Regions from separate parts of the Mitsuaria sp. RG genome, predicted to be linked through region 4. Evidence: predicted binding sites of a transcription regulator. Region 4 holds the regulator's gene; each other region holds the start of a gene.
What was found. The regulator sigma-54, encoded in region 4, starts transcription at its own class of promoters, with help from an activator protein. The targets are predictions, from matches to a motif close to TGGCANGNAANCTGCTTT.
Positions count from the first base shown of each region.

Region 1: a site for sigma-54 is predicted at 3,012-3,029, ahead of glnA (type I glutamate--ammonia ligase). Genes of this name have one in related genera too.
Region 2: a site for sigma-54 is predicted at 3,357-3,374, ahead of nirB (nitrite reductase large subunit NirB). Genes of this name have one in related genera too.
Region 3: a site for sigma-54 is predicted at 2,196-2,213, ahead of POF53_RS13960 (CmpA/NrtA family ABC transporter substrate-binding protein). Genes of this name have one in related genera too.

Region 1 covers NZ_JAQMYQ010000015.1:76,997-82,596, reverse strand. Annotated here, with positions in the region: gene typA (translational GTPase TypA) at 1-1,053, opposite strand, end outside; gene thiI (tRNA uracil 4-sulfurtransferase ThiI) at 1,181-2,635, opposite strand; gene glnA (type I glutamate--ammonia ligase) at 3,127-4,533, shown strand; gene glnL (nitrogen regulation protein NR(II)) at 4,928-5,600, shown strand, end outside.
Region 2 covers NZ_JAQMYQ010000040.1:20,309-25,908, forward strand. Annotated here, with positions in the region: gene POF53_RS19830 (bifunctional nitrate reductase/sulfite reductase flavoprotein subunit alpha) at 1-3,242, shown strand, start outside; gene nirB (nitrite reductase large subunit NirB) at 3,503-5,600, shown strand, end outside.
Region 3 covers NZ_JAQMYQ010000022.1:4,781-10,380, forward strand. Annotated here, with positions in the region: gene rlmKL (bifunctional 23S rRNA (guanine(2069)-N(7))-methyltransferase RlmK/23S rRNA (guanine(2445)-N(2))-methyltransferase RlmL) at 1-113, opposite strand, end outside; gene rmf (ribosome modulation factor) at 679-888, shown strand; gene POF53_RS13955 (quinone-dependent dihydroorotate dehydrogenase) at 1,103-2,128, opposite strand; gene POF53_RS13960 (CmpA/NrtA family ABC transporter substrate-binding protein) at 2,255-3,469, shown strand; gene POF53_RS13965 (ANTAR domain-containing response regulator) at 3,480-4,055, shown strand; gene POF53_RS13970 (nitrate/nitrite transporter) at 4,360-5,571, shown strand; gene POF53_RS13975 (bifunctional protein-serine/threonine kinase/phosphatase) at 5,581-5,600, shown strand, end outside.
Region 4 covers NZ_JAQMYQ010000051.1:9,753-15,352, forward strand. Annotated here, with positions in the region: gene POF53_RS22135 (KdsC family phosphatase) at 1-144, shown strand, start outside; gene lptC (LPS export ABC transporter periplasmic protein LptC) at 153-725, shown strand; gene lptA (lipopolysaccharide transport periplasmic protein LptA) at 712-1,236, shown strand; gene lptB (LPS export ABC transporter ATP-binding protein) at 1,237-1,962, shown strand; gene POF53_RS22155 (RNA polymerase factor sigma-54) at 2,136-3,635, shown strand; gene hpf (ribosome hibernation-promoting factor, HPF/YfiA family) at 3,714-4,022, shown strand; gene ptsN (PTS IIA-like nitrogen regulatory protein PtsN) at 4,035-4,499, shown strand; gene rapZ (RNase adapter RapZ) at 4,502-5,356, shown strand; gene POF53_RS22175 (HPr family phosphocarrier protein) at 5,377-5,600, shown strand, end outside.

The sequences.
Region 1 (5,600 bases), on a different contig from region 4:
ATCGGTTTCCTGAACGCGCAGGGCAACGTTGTACAGCAGCTCCTTGTCCAGACGGTCCTTGATGTTACGGCTGGTGACGAACTTGCCTTCTTTACCGCAGAACGGCGAGTCGTTGACCTGGAAGGTCATCGAAACGGTTGGCTCGTCAACGGTCAGCGGCTTCATCGCTTCTACCGCATCCGGGGCGCACAGGGTGTCGGAGATGAACAGCTCGTCGAAGCCGCTGATGCAGACGATGTCGCCAGCCTGGGCTTCTTCGACGTCCACACGGTGCAGACCGTGGTGACCCATCAGTTTCAGGATACGGCCGTTACGCTTCTTGCCGTTGGTGTCGATGGCGACAACCGGGGTGTTCGGCTTGACGCGACCGCGGGCAATACGGCCAACACCGATAACGCCGAGGAAGCTGTTGTAGTCCAGTGCGGAGATCTGCATCTGGAACGAGCCTTCACGGTCAACGTCCGGCGCCGGTACGTTGTCGACGATCGACTGGTACAGGGCGGTCATGTCTTCGCCCATGGCGGTGTGGTCCAGGCCGGCAATGCCGTTCAGGGCCGAGGCATAGACGACTTTGAAGTCCAGCTGTTCATCGGTGGCGCCGAGGTTGTCGAACAGGTCGAAGATCTGGTCCAGAACCCAGTCAGGACGCGCGCCCGGACGGTCGACCTTGTTGATCACGACGATCGGCTTCAGGCCGGCTTCGAAGGCCTTCTTGGTCACGAAGCGGGTTTGCGGCATCGGGCCGTCTTGCGCGTCGACCAGCAGCAGCACGGAGTCGACCATCGACATTACACGCTCGACCTCGCCACCGAAGTCGGCGTGGCCGGGGGTGTCGACGATGTTGATGTGGTAGCCGTTCCAGTTGATGGCGGTGTTTTTCGCCAGAATGGTAATGCCGCGCTCTTTTTCCTGGTCGTTGGAGTCCATGACGCGCTCGTCGTTGAGCTCGTTACGCTCCAGGGTGCCGGACTGGCGCAGGAGTTTGTCGACCAGGGTGGTTTTACCATGGTCAACGTGGGCAATGATGGCGATGTTACGCAGATTTTCGATCACAACTGTATCTCGATCAGAGGATTCGGTTGCCGCCAGTGTAGGCGGCCAATATGTACTGTTTAAGGCTCAGCGGGCCCGGCGGTCGGGAGGGCGATGGCGGATGCTGCCGCCATACAGCCCTGGCGTCTTATGTCGGACGATAAACACGCACATTGGCATGTCCCTCACTGAGCAGGTGGTGTGCGTGCAGACGGCTCATCACACCCTTGTCGCAATACAGCAAGTACTGGCGCGTGGGATCCAGATGCTTGAACTTGCTGTTGATCGCATAGAACGGCATGGCCTGGACTTCGATACCTTCCAGCGCCAGGGGTTCGTCTTCCTGGGCATCAGGGTGACGAATGTCGATGACGATCTGGCCTGGCAGCGCTTCGGCCACCTCCTCGACTTCGATGTCCTTGCCCAGTTCATCGATCACGTGGTCAATGGAAATGAACCTGGCGCGCTCCAGGGCACGCTCCAGCACTTCCATCTCGAACTGCTTCTCTTCGTGCTCCATGCGGTGACGCTTGGCATGGGTGGTCGGGTTCACCGAGATCACGCCGCAGTACTCGGGCATGTGCTTGGCGAAATCGGCGGTGCCGATCTCGGTAGCCTGGTCGATGATGTCCTGCTTGTGGCTGGCCAGCAGCGGGCGCAGCACCAGCTTGTCAGTGGCCGAGTCGATGATCGACAGGTTCGGCAATGTCTGGCTGGACACTTGGGAAATCGCCTCGCCAGTCACCAGGGCGTCGATCTGCAGGCGGTCGGCCATGCGCGCAGCCGCGCGCAGCATCATGCGCTTGAGCGTGACGCCCATGTAGCTGTTGTCGACCTTGTTGAGGATTTCGCCGACCACTTCCTCGAACGGCACGCTGATGAACAGCACGCGCTGGCTGCTGCCGTACTTCTTCCACAGGAAATGGGCCACTTCCATCACACCCAGTTCGTGGGCGCGACCACCGAGGTTGAAGAAGCAGAAGTGAGTCATCAGGCCCCGGCGCATCATCTGGTAGGCCGCCACGGTGGAGTCGAAGCCACCGGACATCAGCACCAGGGTCTGCTCCAGGGCGCCCAGCGGATAACCACCGATGCCGTTGTGCTGGTTGTGGATCACGTACAGGCGCTGGTCGCGGATCTCGATGCGCACCAGGACTTCCGGCTTCTTCAGCTCGATGCCGGCGGCGCCGCACTGCTGGCGCAGCTGGCTGCCGACGTAGCGGTCGACGTCCATCGAGGTGAAGTCGTGGTGGCCGCCGCGCTTGCAGCGCACGGCGAAGTGCTTGCCGGCCAGCAGGTGGCCGAAGTGGTGCTTGCACTTGGCGACGATGTCGTCGAAGTCGCCCAGCGGGTATTCCTCGACCTGCAGGAAGTGGGTGATACCCGGGGTGCAGGACAGGCGCTCGATCATCTCACGCTGGATCTTCTCGTCCTCGACGCGGGTGACCACCTCGAGATTGTCCCAGACACCGTCAACCGCGAGCTCGGGATCCAGGTCCTTGAGCACGTTGCGGATGTTCTTGGCGAGCTGGCGGATGAAGCGCTTGCGCACCGGCCGGCTCTTGATGGTGATCTCTGGGAAGACTTTGACGATAAGTTTCATTGGTTTAACAGCGCGCGCAGGGCCTGCCAAAAATAGGGGGCGCGAATTATAGCGGAAATCGCTCAAGGTTTGAGCAACTTTTGATCAGAAGCTTTGCGATGAATGCAGCAGGGGGCTTGTGCAGCACCTGTACCGGCCCTTTCGCGGGTAAACCCGCTCCCACAGGGATCGCACAATCATTGAAGCCAGTGAAGATCCTGTGGGAGCGGGTTTACCCGCGAAAGGGCCCACGAAAGCAGCACAAGGCCTCACGCGCGCACCAAAACAGTGCATGGCATTCAAAAAGTGCCTTTTAAGGGTGCGTTCATTCCACCCCGCCACCTCGCAAAAGCCCGCCAACGCCCCCTTTCATCCCGCCCTCGCCATTTTTGGGCACTGGCATGCAATTTGCTCCCTTGTGAGGCAGGTACGCTTGGTCGACTATCCGCGCCCAGCGACACCCTTTTTCCAGGGCAGCGGCCAACTGCGCCCTAGACCATCCGGAGGACAACATGTCGAAGTCGGTTCAACTCATCAAAGATCATGACGTCAAGTGGATTGATCTGCGTTTCACGGACACCAAGGGCGTTCAGCATCACGTGACCATGCCGGCGCGCGATGGCCTGGACGAAGACTTCTTCGAAGTCGGCAAGATGTTCGACGGTTCCTCCATCGCTGGCTGGAAAGGCATCGAAGCCTCCGACATGATCCTGATGCCGGTCGACGACACCGCCGTGCTGGACCCGTTCACCGAAGAGCCGACCCTGATCATCACCTGCGATATCGTCGATCCGTCGAGCATGCAGGGCTACGATCGCGACCCGCGCGGCATCGCCAAGCGCGCCGAAGAGTACCTGAAGAGCACCGGCATCGGTGACACCGTGTTCGCAGGCCCGGAGCCTGAGTTCTTCATCTTCGACGAAGTGAAGTTCCAGTCGGACATCTCTGGCTCGATGTTCAAGATCTTCTCCGAGCAAGGCTCGTGGATGACCGGCGCTGACGTCGAAGGCGGCAACAAAGGCCACCGTCCGGGCGTGAAAGGCGGCTACTTCCCGGTTCCGCCGTTCGACCACGACCACGAAATCCGCACTGCCATGTGCAACGCCCTGGAAGAAATGGGCCAGACCGTCGAAGTCCACCACCACGAAGTGGCGACTGCCGGCCAGAACGAAATCGGCGTCAAGTTCAACACCCTGGTGAAGAAAGCTGACGAAGTACAGGCCCTGAAGTACGTCGTGCACAACGTTGCCGACGCTTACGGCCGTACCGCCACCTTCATGCCCAAGCCTCTGTACGGCGACAACGGCTCGGGCATGCACGTGCACATGTCGATCTGGAAAGACGGCAAGAACACCTTCTCCGGCGAAGGCTATGCCGGCCTGTCCGATACCGCCCTGTACTTCATCGGCGGCATCATCAAGCACGGCAAGGCCCTGAACGGCTTCACCAACCCGTCGACCAACTCCTACAAGCGTCTGGTCCCAGGTTTCGAAGCCCCGGTGATGCTGGCCTACTCGGCGCGCAACCGTTCCGCCTCGATCCGTATTCCTTACGTCGGCAGCCCGAAAGCCCGCCGTATCGAAGCACGCTTCCCGGACCCATCGGCCAACCCGTACCTGGCCTTCGCGGCCTTGCTGATGGCCGGCCTGGACGGCATCCAGAACAAGATCCACCCAGGCGATGCCGCCGACAAGAACCTGTACGACCTGCCGCCTGAAGAGGCCAAGGACATCCCGCAGGTGTGCGGCAGCCTGAAGGAAGCCCTGGAAGAGCTGGACAAGGGCCGTGCGTTCCTGACCAAGGGCGGCGTGTTCTCCGACGACTTCATCGATGCCTTCATCGAACTGAAGAGCGAAGAAGAGATCAAGGTCCGCACCTTCGTGCACCCGCTGGAATACGAGCTGTACTACAGCTGCTGATCTGATCGGCGCCCCGCGTCGATGACATCAGGACGGCCTCCCTCGGGAGGCCGTTTTCATTTCCGGATCGAATCCCTCGCGGGCAAACCGCACGCCCTCTGTGGGAGCGGGTTCACCCGCGCGGAGGCCATTGGCTCCCAGCCAAAATCAAAACCTCACCCTCCGGGCTATGCTCTATATTGGTGCACTATTTTCGGGCATGCCCCGTGATGCACCCCAATATGGTTCAAGTGAAACGTTTAACCTGGACTTTCTGTTCCGAATTTGCGCAATAACAGGTGTTTATCCGGGTTTCTCGCTTCTTTTCGGAGCCTTGGTTTGTTTCTTGCATTTTCACGGTACCAAGCGCACCACCCGCGCCAGCCCATGTGCCAAAAGAGGTCAACGACGCCCCATGACCATCAGCGATGCACAGCACCGTCTGCTTCTGGACAACCTGACCACGGCCACGCTGCTGCTCAATGCCGAACTGCGCCTGGAGTACATGAACCCGGCGGCGGAGATGCTGCTGGCCGTCAGCGGCCAGCGCAGCCACGGGCAGTTCATCAGCGAGCTGTTCACCGAATCGACCGAGGCGCTCAATTCGCTGCGCCAGGCGGTGGAGCAGGCGCACCCGTTCACCAAGCGTGAAGCGCAGCTGACCTCGCTGACCGGCCAGACCATCACCGTCGACTATGCCGTGACCCCCATCCTGCACCTGGGCCAGACCCTGCTGTTGCTGGAGGTGCATCCTCGCGACCGGCTGCTGCGCATCACCAAGGAAGAGGCCCAGCTGAGCAAGCAGGAGACCACCAAGATGCTGGTGCGCGGCCTGGCCCACGAGATCAAGAACCCTCTCGGCGGTATCCGTGGTGCAGCACAACTGCTGGCCCGTGAACTGCCGGAAGAAAGCCTGCGCGACTACACCAACGTGATCATCGAGGAAGCCGACCGCCTGCGTAACCTGGTCGACCGCATGCTCGGCTCGAACAAGCTGCCGTCGCTGGCCATGACCAACATCCACGAAGTGCTCGAGCGCGTGTGCAGCCTGGTCGAGGCCGAGAGCCAGGGCTGCATCACCTTGGTGC
Region 2 (5,600 bases), on a different contig from region 4:
AGGGCTGGGAGGACCTGCCGGCGTTTCTTGCGGACTACACCCCGGAGCGGGTCGCGGCCATCACCGGGTTGGACGAGGCCGACATCCGCGCAGCCGCCCGCCTGATCGGCGAGGCCGACGAATGGATGAGCTGCTGGACCATGGGCCTGAACCAGAGCATCCACGGTACCTGGCACAGCAATGCCCTGTGCAACCTGCACCTGGCCACCGGCGCCATCTGCCGCCCCGGCAGCGGGCCGTTCTCGCTGACCGGCCAGCCCAACGCAATGGGCGGCCGCGAGATGGGCTACATGGGGCCGGGCCTGCCGGGCCAACGCTCGGCACAGGTGGCGGCGCACCGCGCCTTCGTCGAGCGGCAATGGCAGCTGGCGCCCGGCACGTTGCGCAGCGAGGGCGGCGAAGGCACCGTGGCGCTGTTCGAACAGCTCAAGAGCGGCGAGGTGAAGGCCTGCTGGATCATCTGCAGCAACCCGGTGGCCAGCGTCGCCAACCGCCAGCAGGTGATCGACGGCCTGAACCAGGCGCAACTGGTGATCAGCCAGGACGCCTTCCTCGACACCGAGACCAACCGCTACGCCGACATTCTCCTGCCGGCGGCGCTGTGGGCCGAGGGTGAAGGGGTGATGATCAACAGCGAGCGCAACCTGACCCTGATGCCCCGCGCCGTCGAGCCACCCGGCGAAAGCCTGGAAGACTGGCGCCTGATCGCGCGCATCGCTTGTGCCCTGGGCTACGCGCATGCCTTCGACTACCCCGACGCCGAGGCGGTGTTCGATGAGATCCGCCACTTCCATAACCCGGACACCGGCTACGACCTGCGCGGCATCGACTATGCCGGACTGCGCGCCAGCCCCCGGCAGTGGCCCTGCGCGCCGGGGCGCGAGGATGACCGCAGCCCGCTGCGCTATCGCAACGACGAACACGGCCAGCCAGCGGCACTGGCCTTTCCGACCGTCAGCGGCAAGGCGCGTTTTCATGCGCGGCCCTGGCTGGCGCCCGCCGAGCTGCCGGACGACGCCTACCCCTTTGTCCTCAACACCGGCCGCGTGCAACACCAGTGGCACACCCTGACCAAGACCGGCAAGGTCCCGAGCCTGAACCGGCTCGAGCCCGGCCCCTTTGTCGAGATCCACCCCGACGATGCCCGGCGCCTGGGCATCCGCGACAAGGACCAGGTGGCAATCCGTTCACGCCGTGGCCAGGCGCTGCTGCCGGCCCGTCTCAGCAACCGGGTGCTGCCTGGTGGCTGCTTCGCGCCGTTCCACTGGAATGACCTGTACGGCGAGCAGTTGGCGATCAACGCGCTGACCAGCGACGCCGTCGACCCCACCTCGCTGCAACCGGCCTTCAAGTACTGCGCCGTGACCCTCGAACGGGTCGCGGGCGAACGCATCGAGGCCCTCGACCTGAACGTCGCCATTCCTTCGGAGCCCGTCACCATGCCGACCGCCACCCTCGCCCGCCTGCTGGGCCTGGAGACACAGCCTGCCCCGGTGCTTGCCGAGGAGGAGCGGCATTACCTGCAAGGTTTCCTGCTCGGCCTGCAACAGGCGCGGGCCGAAGGCGTGCCAAGCCTGCCGGCTAACGCACCGCTGGCGCCGCCCCGACGCCTGTTCGTCGATGGTCTGCTGGCGGGGCTGTTCGCCCAGCCTCAGGCACAGGCAGGATTACCTTGCCATCGCGTGCTGTGGGCCTCGCAGACCGGCAACGGCGAGGCGCTGGCCGAGCGCTGCGCTAAACGCCTGCGCGAGGCAGGGCTGAAGGTGGAGCTCAGCAGCATGGAAGGTGTCAGCCCGGCGCAACTGCGCGGCTGCGCCAGCGTACTGCTGATTGCCAGCACCTTCGGCGACGGCGACGCCCCGGACAGTGGCGCCTCGTTCTGGCAGGCCCTGCAGGGCGCGGGCGACGTCGATTGCGTCAAGCTGCCCTATGCGGTACTGGCCCTGGGCGACTCCAGCTACGACCAGTTCTGCGGCTTCGGTCGCAAGCTCGACCAGCGCCTGGCGGAACTGGGCGGCCAGCGCCTGCTGGAGCGGGTCGACTGCGAGCCGGATTTCGATGCCGCATTCAGTGCGTGGCTCGAGGCCCTGCTGGCGGCCCTCGGCACAAACACCCCCGCGACATCGGCACCAGCAACCGCCGAATCTCACGGCAGGCACCAGCCATGGCCTGCGCGCCTGGTGCAGAACCGCCTGCTCAACGGCCCCGGCTCGACCAAGGAAACCCGCCAACTGGTGTTCGACCTCACGAGTAGCGGCCTGGACTATCAGCCCGGTGATGCCCTGGGCGTGTGGCCGCGCAACTGCCCGGCGCTGGTCCAGGAGCTGCTCAGCCTGATGCAACTCGATGGCCAGGCCGTGGTCGAGCTTGAAGGTCAGACGCCGATGCCCCTGAGCCTGGCGCTGGAACGGCATCTGGAGATTGCCCGTGTCACGCCACGACAGCTCGAAGCGCTCAGCGAAAACGCACCCTCTCTGCAACAGTTGTTGCAGCCTGAGTGCAAGACCGCGCTCAAGGACTGGCTATGGGGCCGGCAACTGGCCGATGTGCTGCGCGAGTTTCCCCGGCAATGGCCACTGAGCCGTTGGCTGACCTTGCTCAAGCCCTTGCAGCCGCGGCTGTACTCGATCAGCTCAAGCCCCAAGGCGCATCCCGGGCAGGTGCACCTGACGGTGTCCACAGTGCGCTACGGTGAACGCAAGGGGGTCTGCTCGGCCTTTCTCGCCGACCGTGCTGCGGACGTCGAAGTGGCCATCTTTGCCCAACCATCCAGACACTTCCGCCTGCCCGACGACGACGGCACGCCCATCGTAATGATCGGCCCCGGCACCGGCATCGCGCCCTTCCGGGCGTTTCTCGAAGAACGCCGGGAACGCGCTGCGTCTGGCCGCAACTGGCTGTTCTTCGGCGAGCAGCACGAGGAGCACGACTTCTACTATCGCGAGCAGTTGCTGGCTTGGGAAGCACAGGGCCATGTGCGCCTGAGCACCGCGTTCTCCCGCGACCAGCCGCAGAAGATCTATGTGCAGCAACGCCTGCTGGAACAGGGCGCCGAACTGTGGCGCTGGCTGCAGGACGGCGCGCATGTGTATGTCTGTGGCGATGCCCAGCGCATGGCCCGGGATGTGGATGCGGCCTTGCGCCAGGTGGTGGCGCAGCACGGCGGCCTGGACGAGGCCGCGGCAGCGGCGTATGTCGAAGGGCTGGGGCGGGACAAGCGCTACCGGCGGGATGTGTATTGATGCACCAAGGTGGTGAGGGCTGCACCCTGCTTGTGCGGCCGCACCACCTGGCCAGCACACGCCCAAAGCTGCAACCCTTGTGGGAGCGGGCTTGCCCCGCGATGACCGGAAGCCTGGCACACTCCCTGCTTCACCCAATGCACAACAGCCCCAACGACCAACGGCGGTCAACAGGGGCCTCACACTGATGAGTACAGGCAAAGGCGCCTGGAGCTTCGGCTCCAGGCGCCTTTTTCGTTTTCCGTGATCGAGGATCGGCTATGCAGGCAACAGCGAACGAGGCACAACGAGCACGACTGGTCATCGTCGGCAATGGCATGGTCGGCCATCACTGCGTCGAGCAGTTGATCGAACGCGGCGCCACGGCACACTTCGAGCTGCATGTGTTCGGCGAGGAGCGCCAGCGCGCCTACGACCGGGTGCACCTGTCGGAGTATTTCACCGGCAGCTGCGCCGAGACCCTGGCCCTGTGCGCCCCGGACTACTACAGCCGCCACGGCGTGCACCTGCACCTGGGCGAAGCGGTGCTGGACATCGATCGCGAGCGCCAGGAACTGCTCACCGCCGAGGGGCGCCTGGGCTACGACCAGTTGATCCTGGCCACCGGCTCCTACCCGTTCGTGCCGCCGATCGAAGGCTCCAGCGGCAATGCGCGCCTGGTCTACCGCACCCTCGAGGACCTCGACGCGATACGCGCCGCCGCCGCGGATGCCCGGCGTGGCGTGGTGGTCGGTGGCGGCCTGCTCGGCCTCGAGGCGGCCAACGCCCTCAAGTCCCTGGGCCTGGAGGCGCATGTGGTGGAATTCGCCCCACGCCTGATGCCGGTACAGCTGGACAGCGAAGGCGGCGCGGCGCTCAAGGCACGGATCGAGGCCCTCGGCGTGGGCGTGCACCTGTCCCGCGCGACCCAGTCGATCAGCGCTGGCGAGCAGTACCGCTACCGGATGAACTTCGACGGTGGCGAACACCTGGAGACCGATCTGATCGTCTTTTCCGCCGGCATTCGCCCACAGGACGCCCTGGGCCGGGCCTGTGGCCTGGAGATCGCCGCGCGCGGAGGTGTTGTGATCGACAACCAGTGCAAGACCAGTGATCCGCGGATCTTCGCCATCGGCGAGTGCGCGTCGTGGAATGGCAGCGTGTTCGGCCTGGTCGCCCCCGGCTACGCCATGGCGCGCAACCTGGCCGCGCGGCTGCTGGGCGAGGCGGCAGACGACTTCACCGGCGCCGACATGTCGACCAAGCTCAAGCTGCTGGGCGTGGATGTCGGCTCGATCGGCGATGCCCACGGCGCCACGCCCGGCGCACGCAGCTACCGCTTCATCGACGAGGCCAACAGCGCCTACCGCCGGCTGGTGGTGGATGCCAGCGGCAAGCAGGTGCTCGGCGCGGTGCTGGTGGGCGACAACAGCTACTACGACACCCTGCTGCAGTATGCCCAGAACGGCATCGCCCTGCCGGCCGACCCGGCCGCGCTGATCCTGCCGCAAGGCGGTGGCGCGCCGGCCCTGGGCGCCGATGCGCTGCCCGACAGCGCGACCATCTGCTCCTGCCACAACGTCAGCAAGGGCGCGGTGTGCGCCGCCATCGACAGTGGTTGCGCCGACCTTGCCGCCGTCAAGGGCTGTACCAAGGCCGCCAGCGGCTGTGGTGGCTGCGCAGCCCTGCTCAAGCAGGTGTTCGAACACGAACTGACCGCCCGTGGCGTGACGGTAGACAAGAGCCTGTGCGAGCACTTCGCCTACACCCGCCAGGAACTCTACGCATTGGTGCGGGTGGAGGGCATCCGCACCTTCAGCGAGCTGCTCGAACGCCATGGCAAGGGCCACGTGGGTTGCGACATCTGCAAGCCGGCGGTAGGCAACATCCTCGCCTCGTGCTGGAACCAGCCGATCATGGACCCGGCGCTGGTGCCGCTGCAGGACACCAACGACACCTTCATGGCCAACATGCAGAAAAACGGCACCTACTCGGTGGTGCCGCGCATTCCCGGCGGCGAAATCACCCCGCAAAAGCTGATCGTGATCGGCCAGGTGGCGCAGAAATACGACCTCTACACCAAGATCACCGGCGGCCAGCGCATCGACCTGTTCGGCGCCCAGCTGCATGAACTGCCGCTGATCTGGGGCGAGCTGATCGCCGCCGGTTTCGAGACCGGGCACGCCTACGGCAAGTCGACGCGCACGGTGAAATCCTGTGTCGGCAGCACCTGGTGCCGCTATGGCGTGCAGGACAGCGTGGCCATGGCGCTGCGCCTGGAGGATCGCTACAAGGGCCTGCGCTCACCGCACAAGCTCAAGTTCGCGGTGTCCGGCTGCACCCGCGAATGCGCCGAGGCGCAAAGCAAGGACATCGGCG
Region 3 (5,600 bases), on a different contig from region 4:
ATGGCCGAGGTGTGCTCACGCACCTCGTTCAGGCCCAGTTGACGGGCTTCCTCGGCGAGCAGGCCTTCAAGACCCTTGGGGCAGGTAAGGTAAAGTTCGAAACGGTCCGACATGTGCAATCCAGAGCCTTTGGCTAGGTAGATGGCGAGCCGACGCATCGGCTGCCGCTGTTAGCCCGCACGCCTTTCCAGCAGGCGTCCGGGTGGCCCGACGAAACGCTCGCCAGGCCTGGCCGCCCGGTCGATCATGCCTTTGCCGGGTGGCGAAAGAGGCTTTGATCGTCGGGCAGTATGAAAATTGCGTGGACGTCGGGCTCAGATGTGACCCTTCGTCGCATTACCAAATATTACTGTCATCATCCAGCAACGCTGGCCAATTGACGTCAAGGTTGGGTAAACCCTGATCATAGCGGGCTCAACGGCAAACAAGGTTGAGTCGCATTTATTTACTTATCCCCTCACCTTCGGAAAGGTTACGTCCTTATGACAAATCGATCATTCACACTGTGACCTGCATTCGTTAGAACTGATCTCAGGTCGCACCGCAACGGGGCGGCACTTTCAACCCGCCACGCCAGCAGCGGGTGCACTTCGGCAGAACGATTCTGCCCGGCCTCGGAGAGGCCGACGGGACATTTCAGTCAACAAGTGAGGGCAATACCTTATGAGTGGAAAAAGAATGAAACGTAGTTCCGAGGAGAAAGAAAAAGCACGCGGTTTTCTTTACGGCATACAAGGTAAATCCCGAGAACTGTGCCCAAAACAGGAAGGTACAGCTGGCCATCAAAACTGGATGAACGGTTGGCGCAACGGCCGTGAAGCTTACTGGAATGCAGAGACCGGCATCGCTGGCATTTCTACCCGAAACGAGAACCACGCACTTGGCTGAACGAGGACACTGAATTCGAGTCACCATGCGCGCCCTATCCGGGCGGCGGGCTGCGGCCCAGGGGCCCCTTTGAAGGGGCCCTTTTTTATGCCCTTTTTTTCATCCTATCCGGTGGGCAACGTGGGAGCGGGCTTGCCCCGCGATGGCGTCCGCCCAGGCAACTTGTCCTGGCGCCATCGCGGGACAAGCCCGCCCCCACGGCTACCGGTTCATTTCATGCTTTCGGCATCGCGGCAATGGCATCCACTGCTTCACGAATCAGCGACGGGCCTTTATAGATGAAGCCCGAATAGATCTGTACCAGGCTCGCCCCTGCGGCGATCTTCTCGGCCGCATGACGCCCCTCGGTGATCCCGCCCGCCGCAATGATCGGCAGCTTGCCACCCAGCTCACCAGCGAGCACTTTCACCGTGTGAGTGCTCTTTTCCAGCACCGGCGCACCCGACAAACCACCAGCCTCGCCACCGAACGGCAGGCCTTCGACGCCCTCGCGCCCCAGGGTGGTGTTGGTGGCGATCACCGCATCCATCCCCGATTCGACCAACGCCGCCGCCACCAGGGCGGTCTCCTCGTCACTCATGTCCGGCGCGATCTTGATCGCCAGCGGTACGCGCTTGCCGTTTGCCTGCGCCAATTGCTCACGGCGCTCGGCCAGGGCATCGAGCAGTTGCTTGAGCGAATCGCCGAACTGCAGCGAACGCAGGCCGGGGGTATTCGGCGAGCTGACGTTGACGGTGATGTAGCTGGCGTCGTTGTAGACCTTCTCCAGGCAGATCAGGTAGTCGTCCTGGGCCCGCTCGACCGGGGTGTCGAAGTTTTTGCCGATGTTGATACCCAACACGCCGGTGTACTTCGCGGCACGCACCCGCGCCAGCAGGTGGTCGACGCCCAGGTTGTTGAAGCCCATGCGGTTGATGATGGCCGTGGCCTCCGGCAAGCGAAACAGCCGCGGCTTGGGGTTGCCCGGCTGCGGGCGCGGCGTCACGGTGCCGATCTCGACAAAGCCGAAGCCCAGTTGGGCAAAGCCATCGATGGCCGCGCCGTTCTTGTCCAGGCCGGCGGCCAGGCCGACCGGGTTGGCGAAGTTCAAGCCCATCACTGTCACTGGCAACGCCGCCGGCTGCTTGCACAGCAGGCCGTTGAGCCCGAGACGGCCACCGGCGCCGATCAGGTCCAGCGAGAGGTCGTGGGAGGTTTCCGGGGAGAGCTTGAACAGCAACTGGCGGGCCAGGGTATACATGGGTGGGCGGACTCGCGGTGTGTGAGGGGGCGATTATAGCCAGCGAGCCGCCGGGGCGACAGGGCAATGGCACATGGGTTGCTAAGTCCGTTGCATGCAGTCAATCGCGAACGCCTGAGGATTCTCGTGAACACAGCCCTCCCGACAACGCCCCTGGCCTGGGTCAACGGCAGCGACGCGCCGGAAAAGCCCAGCCTGGACATCGGTTTCATGGCCCTGACCGACTGCGCCTCGGTGGTGGTCGCCGCCACCCAGGGCTTCGCCCAGCAGTTCGGCCTGACCCTCAACCTGCGCCGCCAGGCGTCCTGGGCCGGGCTGCGCGACAAGCTGGTCAGCGGCGAGCTGGACGCCGCCCACTGCCTCTATGGCCTGGTGTACGCGGTGCACCTGGGCATCGGCGGCGTGCCCGCCAGCCCCTTGGCCGTGCTCATGGGCCTTAACCAGAACGCCCAGGCCATCAATCTCTCCCCCGCGCTGCAGCGCAAGGGCGTGACCAGCCCCGAGGCACTGGCGCGGCTGGTGCACCAACAGGGCGCACAACTGACGTTCGCCCAGACCTTTCCGACCGGTACCCATGCCCTCTGGCTTTACTACTGGCTGGCCAGCCAGGGTATCCACCCGCTGCGCGATGTGACCAGCGTGGTGGTGCCCCCTGCGCAGATGGCCGCCCACCTGCAGGCCGGGCGCATCGACGGCTTCTGTGTCGGCGAACCCTGGTCGGCGGACGCCGTCGCCAAGGGGCAGGGCTTCACCCTGGCCACCAGCCAGTCGATCTGGCCCGACCATCCGGAAAAGGTCCTGGCCAGTGCCCGCGGCTTCGTCGAACAGTACCCCAACAGCACCCGGGCGCTAATCAAGTCGGTACTCGCCGCCGCACGCTTCATCGAGCAGAGCCAGGAGAATCGCCGTGGCACGGCGCAACTGCTCAGCGGCAGCGCCTACCTGGGCTCCCCGGTCGGCAGCATCGAGCCGCGCCTGATCGGCGACTACCAGGATGGCCTGGGCCATCGCTGGCACGATCCCCACGGCCTGCGCCTGTTCGACCAGGGTCGGGCCAACCTGCCGTACCTGTCCGATGGCATGTGGTTCATGACCCAGTTCCGCCGCTGGGGCCTGCTGCGTGACGACCCGGACTACCTGGCGGTCGCCAGCCAGGTGCAGCAGCTGACGCTGTACCGCGAGGCCGCCACGGCGTTGGGCGTACCTTGTGCCGACCCGCCCATGCGCAGCAGCCTGCTGATCGACGGCAGCCGCTGGGACGGCAGCGACCCCCATGGCTATGCGCGCAGCTTCGCACTGCACGCCCTGGACGCGGCGCCTGACGCCCGCGCCCATCGCTGAGGGTCCAGCCATGTTGCGTATCCTGCTGATCGACGACACGGAAAAAAAAGTCGGCCGCCTCAAGGCCGCCCTGATCGAGGCCGGCTTCGAGGTGATCGAGGCCAGCAGCCTGAGCATCGACCTGCCCGCGTGTGTCGAAACGGTGCACCCGGACGTGGTGCTGATCGATACCGAGTCACCAGGCCGGGACGTGATGGAACAGGTGGTGCTGGTCAGCCGCGACCGCCCGCGTCCCATCGTGCTGTTCACCGACGAGCATGACCCCGGTGTGATGCGCCAGGCGATCCAGGCCGGGGTCAGCGCCTACATCGTCGAGGGTATCCAGACCACGCGGCTGCAACCGATCCTTGATGTGGCCATGGCCCGCTTCGAAAGCGACCAGGCGCTCAAGGCTCAACTGCTGGCCCGCGACCAGCAGTTGGCCGAGCGCAAGCTCATCGAGCAGGCCAAGGGCCTGCTGATGAAGATGAAGGACTGCAACGAGGAACAGGCCTACACCCTGATGCGCCGCCAGGCCATGAGCCGCCAGCAGAAGCTGATCCAGGTGGCGGAACAGATCATTGCCATGTCGCAGATGCTGGGGTAGCGCCATCCGTACCGACGTTACGCCCCTCTGTAGGAGCGGCCTTGTGCCGCGAAAGGGGCGCGCAGCGGCCCCAAGATTTCAGGGTTTACATAAAGATCGCTGGGGCCGCTTTGCGGCCCTTTCGCGACACAAGGCCGCTCCTACAGGGTTCGCGCGAGACTGGATATTGGCCCGCCTCTTGCTCTGAAAACCCCGGTAGCCAACGGCGGTTGCCCCCATACCCTGACAAAGACGTCGCTCGCCCCTCCACAGCCATGGACCGGGCAGCGGCGTCTTTTCGTTTCCGCGCCCAACGAGGTGTTCGATGAATACGAGCTTCTGGAAATCCGGGCATGTGCCCACGCTGTTCGCCGCCTTCCTGTATTTCGACCTGAGCTTCATGGTCTGGTACCTGCTCGGCCCCCTGGCGGTGCAGATCGCCGCCGACCTGCAACTGAGCGCACAACAACGGGGCCTGATGGTGGCCACGCCGATCCTGGCCGGCGCGGTACTGCGCTTCGCCATGGGCCTGCTGGTCGATCGCCTGTCACCCAAGACCGCCGGGCTGATCGGCCAGGTCATCGTGATCGTCGCCCTGGCCTGCGCCTGGCACCTGGGGGTGCGCAGCTATGAGCAGGCGTTGCTGCTGGGTGTGTTCCTCGGCTTCGCTGGGGCCTCGTTCGCCGTGTCCCTGCCCCTGGCCTCGCAGTGGTATCCACCCCAGCACCAGGGCAAGGCCATGGGCATCGCCGGCGCCGGCAACTCCGGCACGGTGTTCGCCGCGCTGCTGGCCCCGGCGCTGGCCGCGGGCTTCGGCTGGAACAATGTGTTCGGCTTCGCCGTGCTGCCCTTGCTGCTGACCCTTGTGCTGTTCGCCCTGCTGGCGCGCAATGCCCCGCAACGGCCTAAGCCCAAGGCCATGGCCGACTACCTGAAGGCCCTGGGAGATCGCGACAGCTGGTGGTTCATGTTCTTCTACAGCGTGACCTTCGGCGGCTTCATCGGCCTGGCCAGTGCCCTGCCCGGCTACTTCAGCGACCAGTACGGGCTGAGCCCGGTGACCGCCGGCTACTACACCGCCGCCTGCGTGTTCGCTGGCAGCCTGATGCGCCCACTCGGCGGTGCTCTGGCCGATCGCTTCGGCGGGATCCGCGCCCTGCTGGCGATGTACGGCGTGGCCGCCGTATGCATCGCCGCAGTGGGCTTCAACCTGCCCAGCGCGGCGGCGGCCCTGGCGCTGTTCGTCAGCGCCATGCTCGGATTGGGCGCCGGCAATGGCGCAGTGTTCCAGCTGGTGCCACAGCGTTTTCGCCAGGAGATCGGTGTGATGACCGGGCTGATCGGCATGGCCGGTGGCATCGGCGGCTTCCTGCTTGCCGCAGGCCTGGGCACCATCAAGCAGCATACCGGCGACTACCAGCTCGGCCTGTGGCTGTTCGCCAGCCTCGGCCTGCTGGCCTGGTTCGGTCTGCTCGGGGTCAAGCAACGCTGGCGCACCACCTGGGGCTCGGCGGCAGTGACGGCGGCGCGGGTCTGAGGCCGCGCCATGAGCCTGCAACTGAGCTT
Region 4 (5,600 bases):
GTGCACAACGCCGCGGCATTCGTTCGCCAGCACGCCCACGGCGTCACCCTGGCTCGCGGCGGCGAAGGCGCCGCCCGCGAGTTCTGCGAACTGATCATGCAGGCCCAGGGCACCCTGGACGCTGCCAACGCCCATTACCTGTAAGGCTGCCCATGCTCAGCAAGAAGATCAGAAATGTCGCGCTGCTAGGCGGGATCGCCGCCGTGCTGGTTGCGGTAGGCTATTGGAACATCAGCCCGGAGACCTTCCTCGACCAGCCGCAGGCCCAGGTCGACCAGAGTGCCATCGACTACTACGCGATCAACGCCCACAGCCTGCAGTTCTTGCCCGACGGCAAGCTGCAGTACGAGATGACCGCCGCCAAGGTCGAGCACCTCAAGGCCAGCGAGGTCACCCTGGTAACCACGCCCGACCTGCACATGTACCGCGGCACCGAGTACCCCTGGCACGTGCAGAGCAAGCGCGCCGAGGTCAACCCGGACGGCACCGAGGTCGAACTGATCGACGATGTGCGCGTGGCGCGCACCGACGACAAGCAACGTGAAACCATCATCACCAGCACACGCATGACCGTGTTCCCGCAGAAGCAATATGCGCAGACCGAGCAAGCCGTTAGAATCGACGGCGCCGGTGGCACGACTACGGGCAAAGGAATGAAAGCGTATTTGAAAGAAGGCAGGATGGACCTGCTCTCTAACGTAAGAGGACAGTATGAGGCTCGTTAAAACCATCCCCCTTCTGCTCAGCCTGGGCGTAGCACTGGGAAGCGCGAGCGCCTTCGCCCTGCCGAATGACCGTGACCAGCCGATCCGCATCCAGGCGGACAACGCCCACCTGGACGACAAGCAGGGCGTTGCCACCTACACCGGCGACGTGATCATCACCCAAGGTTCGATGATGATCAAAGGCAACACCGTGACCATGACCCGCTCCGCCTCCGGCGACATCGACGTGGTCACCTCGGTGGGCAACCTGGCCTACTTCGAGCAGCAGCAGAGCGCCGCCAAGCCCGACAAGATGAAAGGCTGGGCCGTGACCATCCAGTACCAGGCGCAGAAAGACACGGTGATCCTTACCGACCGCGCCAAGGTCGAGAACGAAGGCAACACCACCGAAGGCGAGAAGATCGTCTACAACACCAAGACCCAGGTGGCTACCGCCGGTCGCGGTGGCAACGTGACTGCACCACGTCAGCGCATCGACATGGTCATTCAACCGAAGAAAAAGGCCGAGTAAATGGCAACCCTCAAAGCCCAGCACCTGGCCAAGAGCTACAAGGGCAGGCAGGTCGTTCGCGACGTCAGCCTGTCCATCGACAGCGGCCAGATCGTCGGCCTGCTCGGCCCCAACGGCGCCGGCAAGACCACCTGTTTCTACATGATCGTCGGCCTGGTCCAGGCCGACCAGGGCCGCGTGCTGATCGACAGCCTCGACGTCAGCCACCAGCCCATGCACGGCCGCGCCCAGGCCGGTATCGGCTACCTGCCGCAGGAAGCCTCGATCTTCCGCAAGCTGTCGGTGGCCGACAACATCATGGCCATCCTCGAGACCCGCAAGGACCTCGACCGCGACGGCCGGCGCAAGGAGCTGGAAAGCCTGCTGCAGGAATTCCACATCAGCCACATCCGCGACAACCTCGGCATGAGCCTCTCCGGCGGTGAACGCCGCCGCGTCGAGATCGCCCGCGCCCTGGCCACCGCGCCCAAGTTCATCCTGCTGGACGAACCCTTTGCCGGTGTCGACCCGATCTCCGTGGGCGACATCAAGCAGATCATCCACCACCTCAAGAACAAGGGCATCGGCGTACTGATCACCGACCACAACGTTCGCGAGACCCTGGACATCTGCGAGACCGCCTACATCGTCAACGATGGCCAGCTGATCGCCGAAGGCGACGCCGAGACCATCCTGGCCAACCAGCTGGTCAAGGAAGTGTACCTGGGGCACGAGTTCCGACTCTGACCCCGGCCTGCCCGGAGCACTGGCGCAAGCGCCTGTTCGAGGCTTAAGTTGTTACAGTGCTCTAGGCAAACGCTGCAATTTCAGGCATACAACTTGCTTAAAATCGGCGCCCAGGCGCCCTCCGTGTAGTGGATGGCGCATGCGCGCCGGCAACAAGGTATCAAGCCCCAGCCATGAAACCATCGCTCGTCCTAAAAATGGGCCAGCAACTGACGATGACCCCGCAGTTGCAACAGGCCATCCGTCTGCTTCAGCTCTCCACCCTGGACCTCCAGCAGGAAATCCAGGAAGCGCTGGAGTCCAATCCGATGCTCGAACGTCAGGAAGACGGCGAGGACTTCGACAACAGCGATCCGATGGCGGACAACGCCGAGAACAAGCCGACCGCCGAAGTCCAGGACAACAGTTTCCAGGAAACCAGTACCAGCAGCACCGCGGAAAACCTCGAAGACGGCGAATGGGCCGAGCGCATCCCCAACGAACTGCCGGTCGACACCGCCTGGGAAGACATCTACCAGACCAGCGCCAGCAGCCTGCCGAGCAACGATGACGACGAGTGGGACTTCACCACCCGCACCTCGGTCGGCGAGAGTCTGCAGAGCCACCTGCTGTGGCAGCTCAACCTGGCGCCGATGTCCGACACCGACCGCCTGATCGCCGTCACCCTGATCGACAGCATCAACAGCCAGGGCTACCTGGAAGACACCCTCGAGGAGATCTGCGCAGGCTTCGATCCGGAACTCGACATCGAGCTGGACGAGGTCGAGGCGGTGCTGCACCGCATCCAGCAGTTCGAACCTGTCGGCATTGGCGCCCGTTCCCTGGGCGAATGCCTGCTGCTGCAACTGCGCCAGCTGCCGGCCTCGACACCGTGGATGAGCGAGGCCCAGCGCCTGGTCACCGACTTCATCGACCTGCTCGGCAGCCGCGACTACAGCCAGCTGATGCGCCGCATGAAGCTCAAGGAAGACGAACTGCGCCAGATCATCGAACTGGTGCAGACCCTCAACCCGCGGCCCGGCTCGCAGATCGAGTCCAGCGAGCCCGAGTACGTCGTGCCTGACGTCATCGTGCGCAAGGACAGCGAGCGCTGGCTGGTCGAGCTCAACCAGGAAGCGGTACCGCGCCTGCGGGTCAACCCGCAGTACGCCGGCTTCGTCCGCCGCGCCGACACCAGCGCCGACAACACCTTCATGCGCAACCAGTTGCAGGAAGCGCGCTGGTTCATCAAGAGCCTGCAGAGCCGCAACGAGACGCTGATGAAGGTGGCGACGCAGATCGTCGAGCACCAGCGCGGCTTCCTCGACCACGGCGACGAGGCCATGAAGCCACTGGTGCTGCACGATATCGCCGAGGCGGTGGGCATGCACGAGTCGACCATTTCCCGGGTGACCACGCAAAAATACATGCACACCCCGCGCGGCATCTACGAACTGAAATACTTTTTCTCCAGCCACGTGAGCACCGCCGAAGGCGGCGAATGCTCGTCCACGGCGATCCGCGCGATCATCAAGAAACTGGTGGCGGCGGAAAATCAGAAAAAGCCATTGAGTGACAGCAAGATCGCTGGTTTACTGGAGGCACAAGGCATCCAGGTAGCCCGTCGCACCGTCGCCAAGTACCGCGAATCGTTGGGCATCGCCCCGTCGAGCGAGCGCAAGCGACTGATGTAGCCCCGGGATGTGCCACAGCGTTTCAGTGGCAGGTGCAATACCTGCCTCTTTATGCACGGGCAACAAAGGAGAAGCTGTATGCAAGTCAACATCAGTGGACAGCATGTAGAAGTCACCCAACCACTGCGCGATTACGTGCTTGAGAAGCTCGCCCGCGTGGAGGGTCATTTCGACAAGATCACCAATGCGACGGTGATCATGAAGGTCGAGAAGCTGCAGCAGAAGGTGGAAGCCACACTCCAGATTCCCGGTGGCGAAGTCGTCGCCAACGCCGAACATCAAGACATGTATGCGGCGATCGACGCCCTGGCAGACAAACTTGATCGCCAACTGAAAAAACACAAGGAAAAACAGCAAAGCCTGCTGCAAGGCGCAGCCGCCCGCTGATCCCCCTCATCCATGATCCGACTTGAAACCATCCTGACCCCCGGCCGTTCCCTCGTGAACGTGCCGGGCGGCAGCAAGAAGCGCGCCCTGGAAAAGGTCGCCAACCTGATCGCCGAGCAAGTACCCGAGCTGGAGATGCAAGACGTCTTCGACAAGCTCATCGCTCGGGAAAAACTGGGCTCCACCGGTTTTGGCAATGGCATTGCCATTCCCCACTGCCGGCTTGTGGGCTGCACCGCGCCAGTGAGCGCCCTGCTGCACCTGGACGCCCCTATCGATTACGATGCCATCGATGGCGCACCGGTCGACCTGCTGTTCGTCCTGCTGGTCCCGGAAGCTGCCACCGATGCTCACCTTGAACTGCTGCGCCAGATCGCCAGCATGCTCGATCGCAAGGAGGTCCGCGATCGCCTGCGTGCCGCCGACAGCAGCGATGCCCTTTACCAGGTCGTCCTGGACGTACAGAACGAGCACTGAACATGCGCCTGATCATCGTCAGCGGCCGCTCCGGCTCCGGTAAGAGCACCGCCCTCGACGTGCTGGAAGACAACGGCTACTACTGCATCGACAACCTGCCCGCCGGGTTGTTGCCGCAGTTGGCGGAAAACGCGCTGATCAACACCGAGTTGCTGCAACCGAAGGTCGCGGTATCCATCGATGCGCGCAACCTCCCCAGCCACCTGTCGCGCTTCCCCGAACTGCTGGATGAGGCACGTTCGCGGCATATCCAGTGCGACGTGCTGTACCTGGACGCCGACGAAGACACCCTGCTCAAGCGCTTCTCGGAAACCCGCCGCCGCCATCCGCTGACCAACGACAGCCGCTCGCTGGCCGAGGCGATCCGCGTGGAAAGCGAGCTGCTCGGGCCGATCGCCGACCTCGCCGACCTGAAAATCGACACCACCAATCTGAACCTCTACCAGCTGCGCGATTCGATCAAGCTGCGCCTGCTCAACCAGCCCGAGCCAGGCACCGCGTTCCTGGTCGAGTCGTTCGGCTTCAAGCGCGGCATGCCGGTGGACGCCGATGTGGTGTTCGATGTGCGTTGCCTGCCCAATCCATACTGGAAGCCGGAACTTCGCGAGCATTCCGGCCTCGAACAGCCGGTGATCGATTACCTGGCCGCCCAGCCGGACGTCGAGGAAATGTTCCAGGACATCTCCGGCTACCTGCTCAAGTGGCTGCCACGCTTCGCCGCCAGCAACCGCGCCTATGTCACCATCGCCATCGGCTGTACCGGCGGCCACCACCGCTCGGTGTACATCACCGAACGGCTTGGCCAACTGCTCCAGCAATCCCTGAAAAACGTCCAGGTCCGCCACCGCGACCTCTAGCCCACAGGATCCGCCCCACGATGCCCGCCCGCGAAATCACCATCATCAACAAGCTGGGCCTGCATGCGCGGGCGGCCGCCAAGTTCGTCGGCGTGGCCGGTCGCTTCCCCTGCCAAGTACGGGTCGGCCGCGCGCCGGACAAGCTGGTGGACGGCAAGAGCATCATGGCGGTGATGATGCTCGCCGCGGGCAAGGGCACGCCGGTGCACCTGCACACCGAGGGCGAGCAGGACGGTGAGGCCAT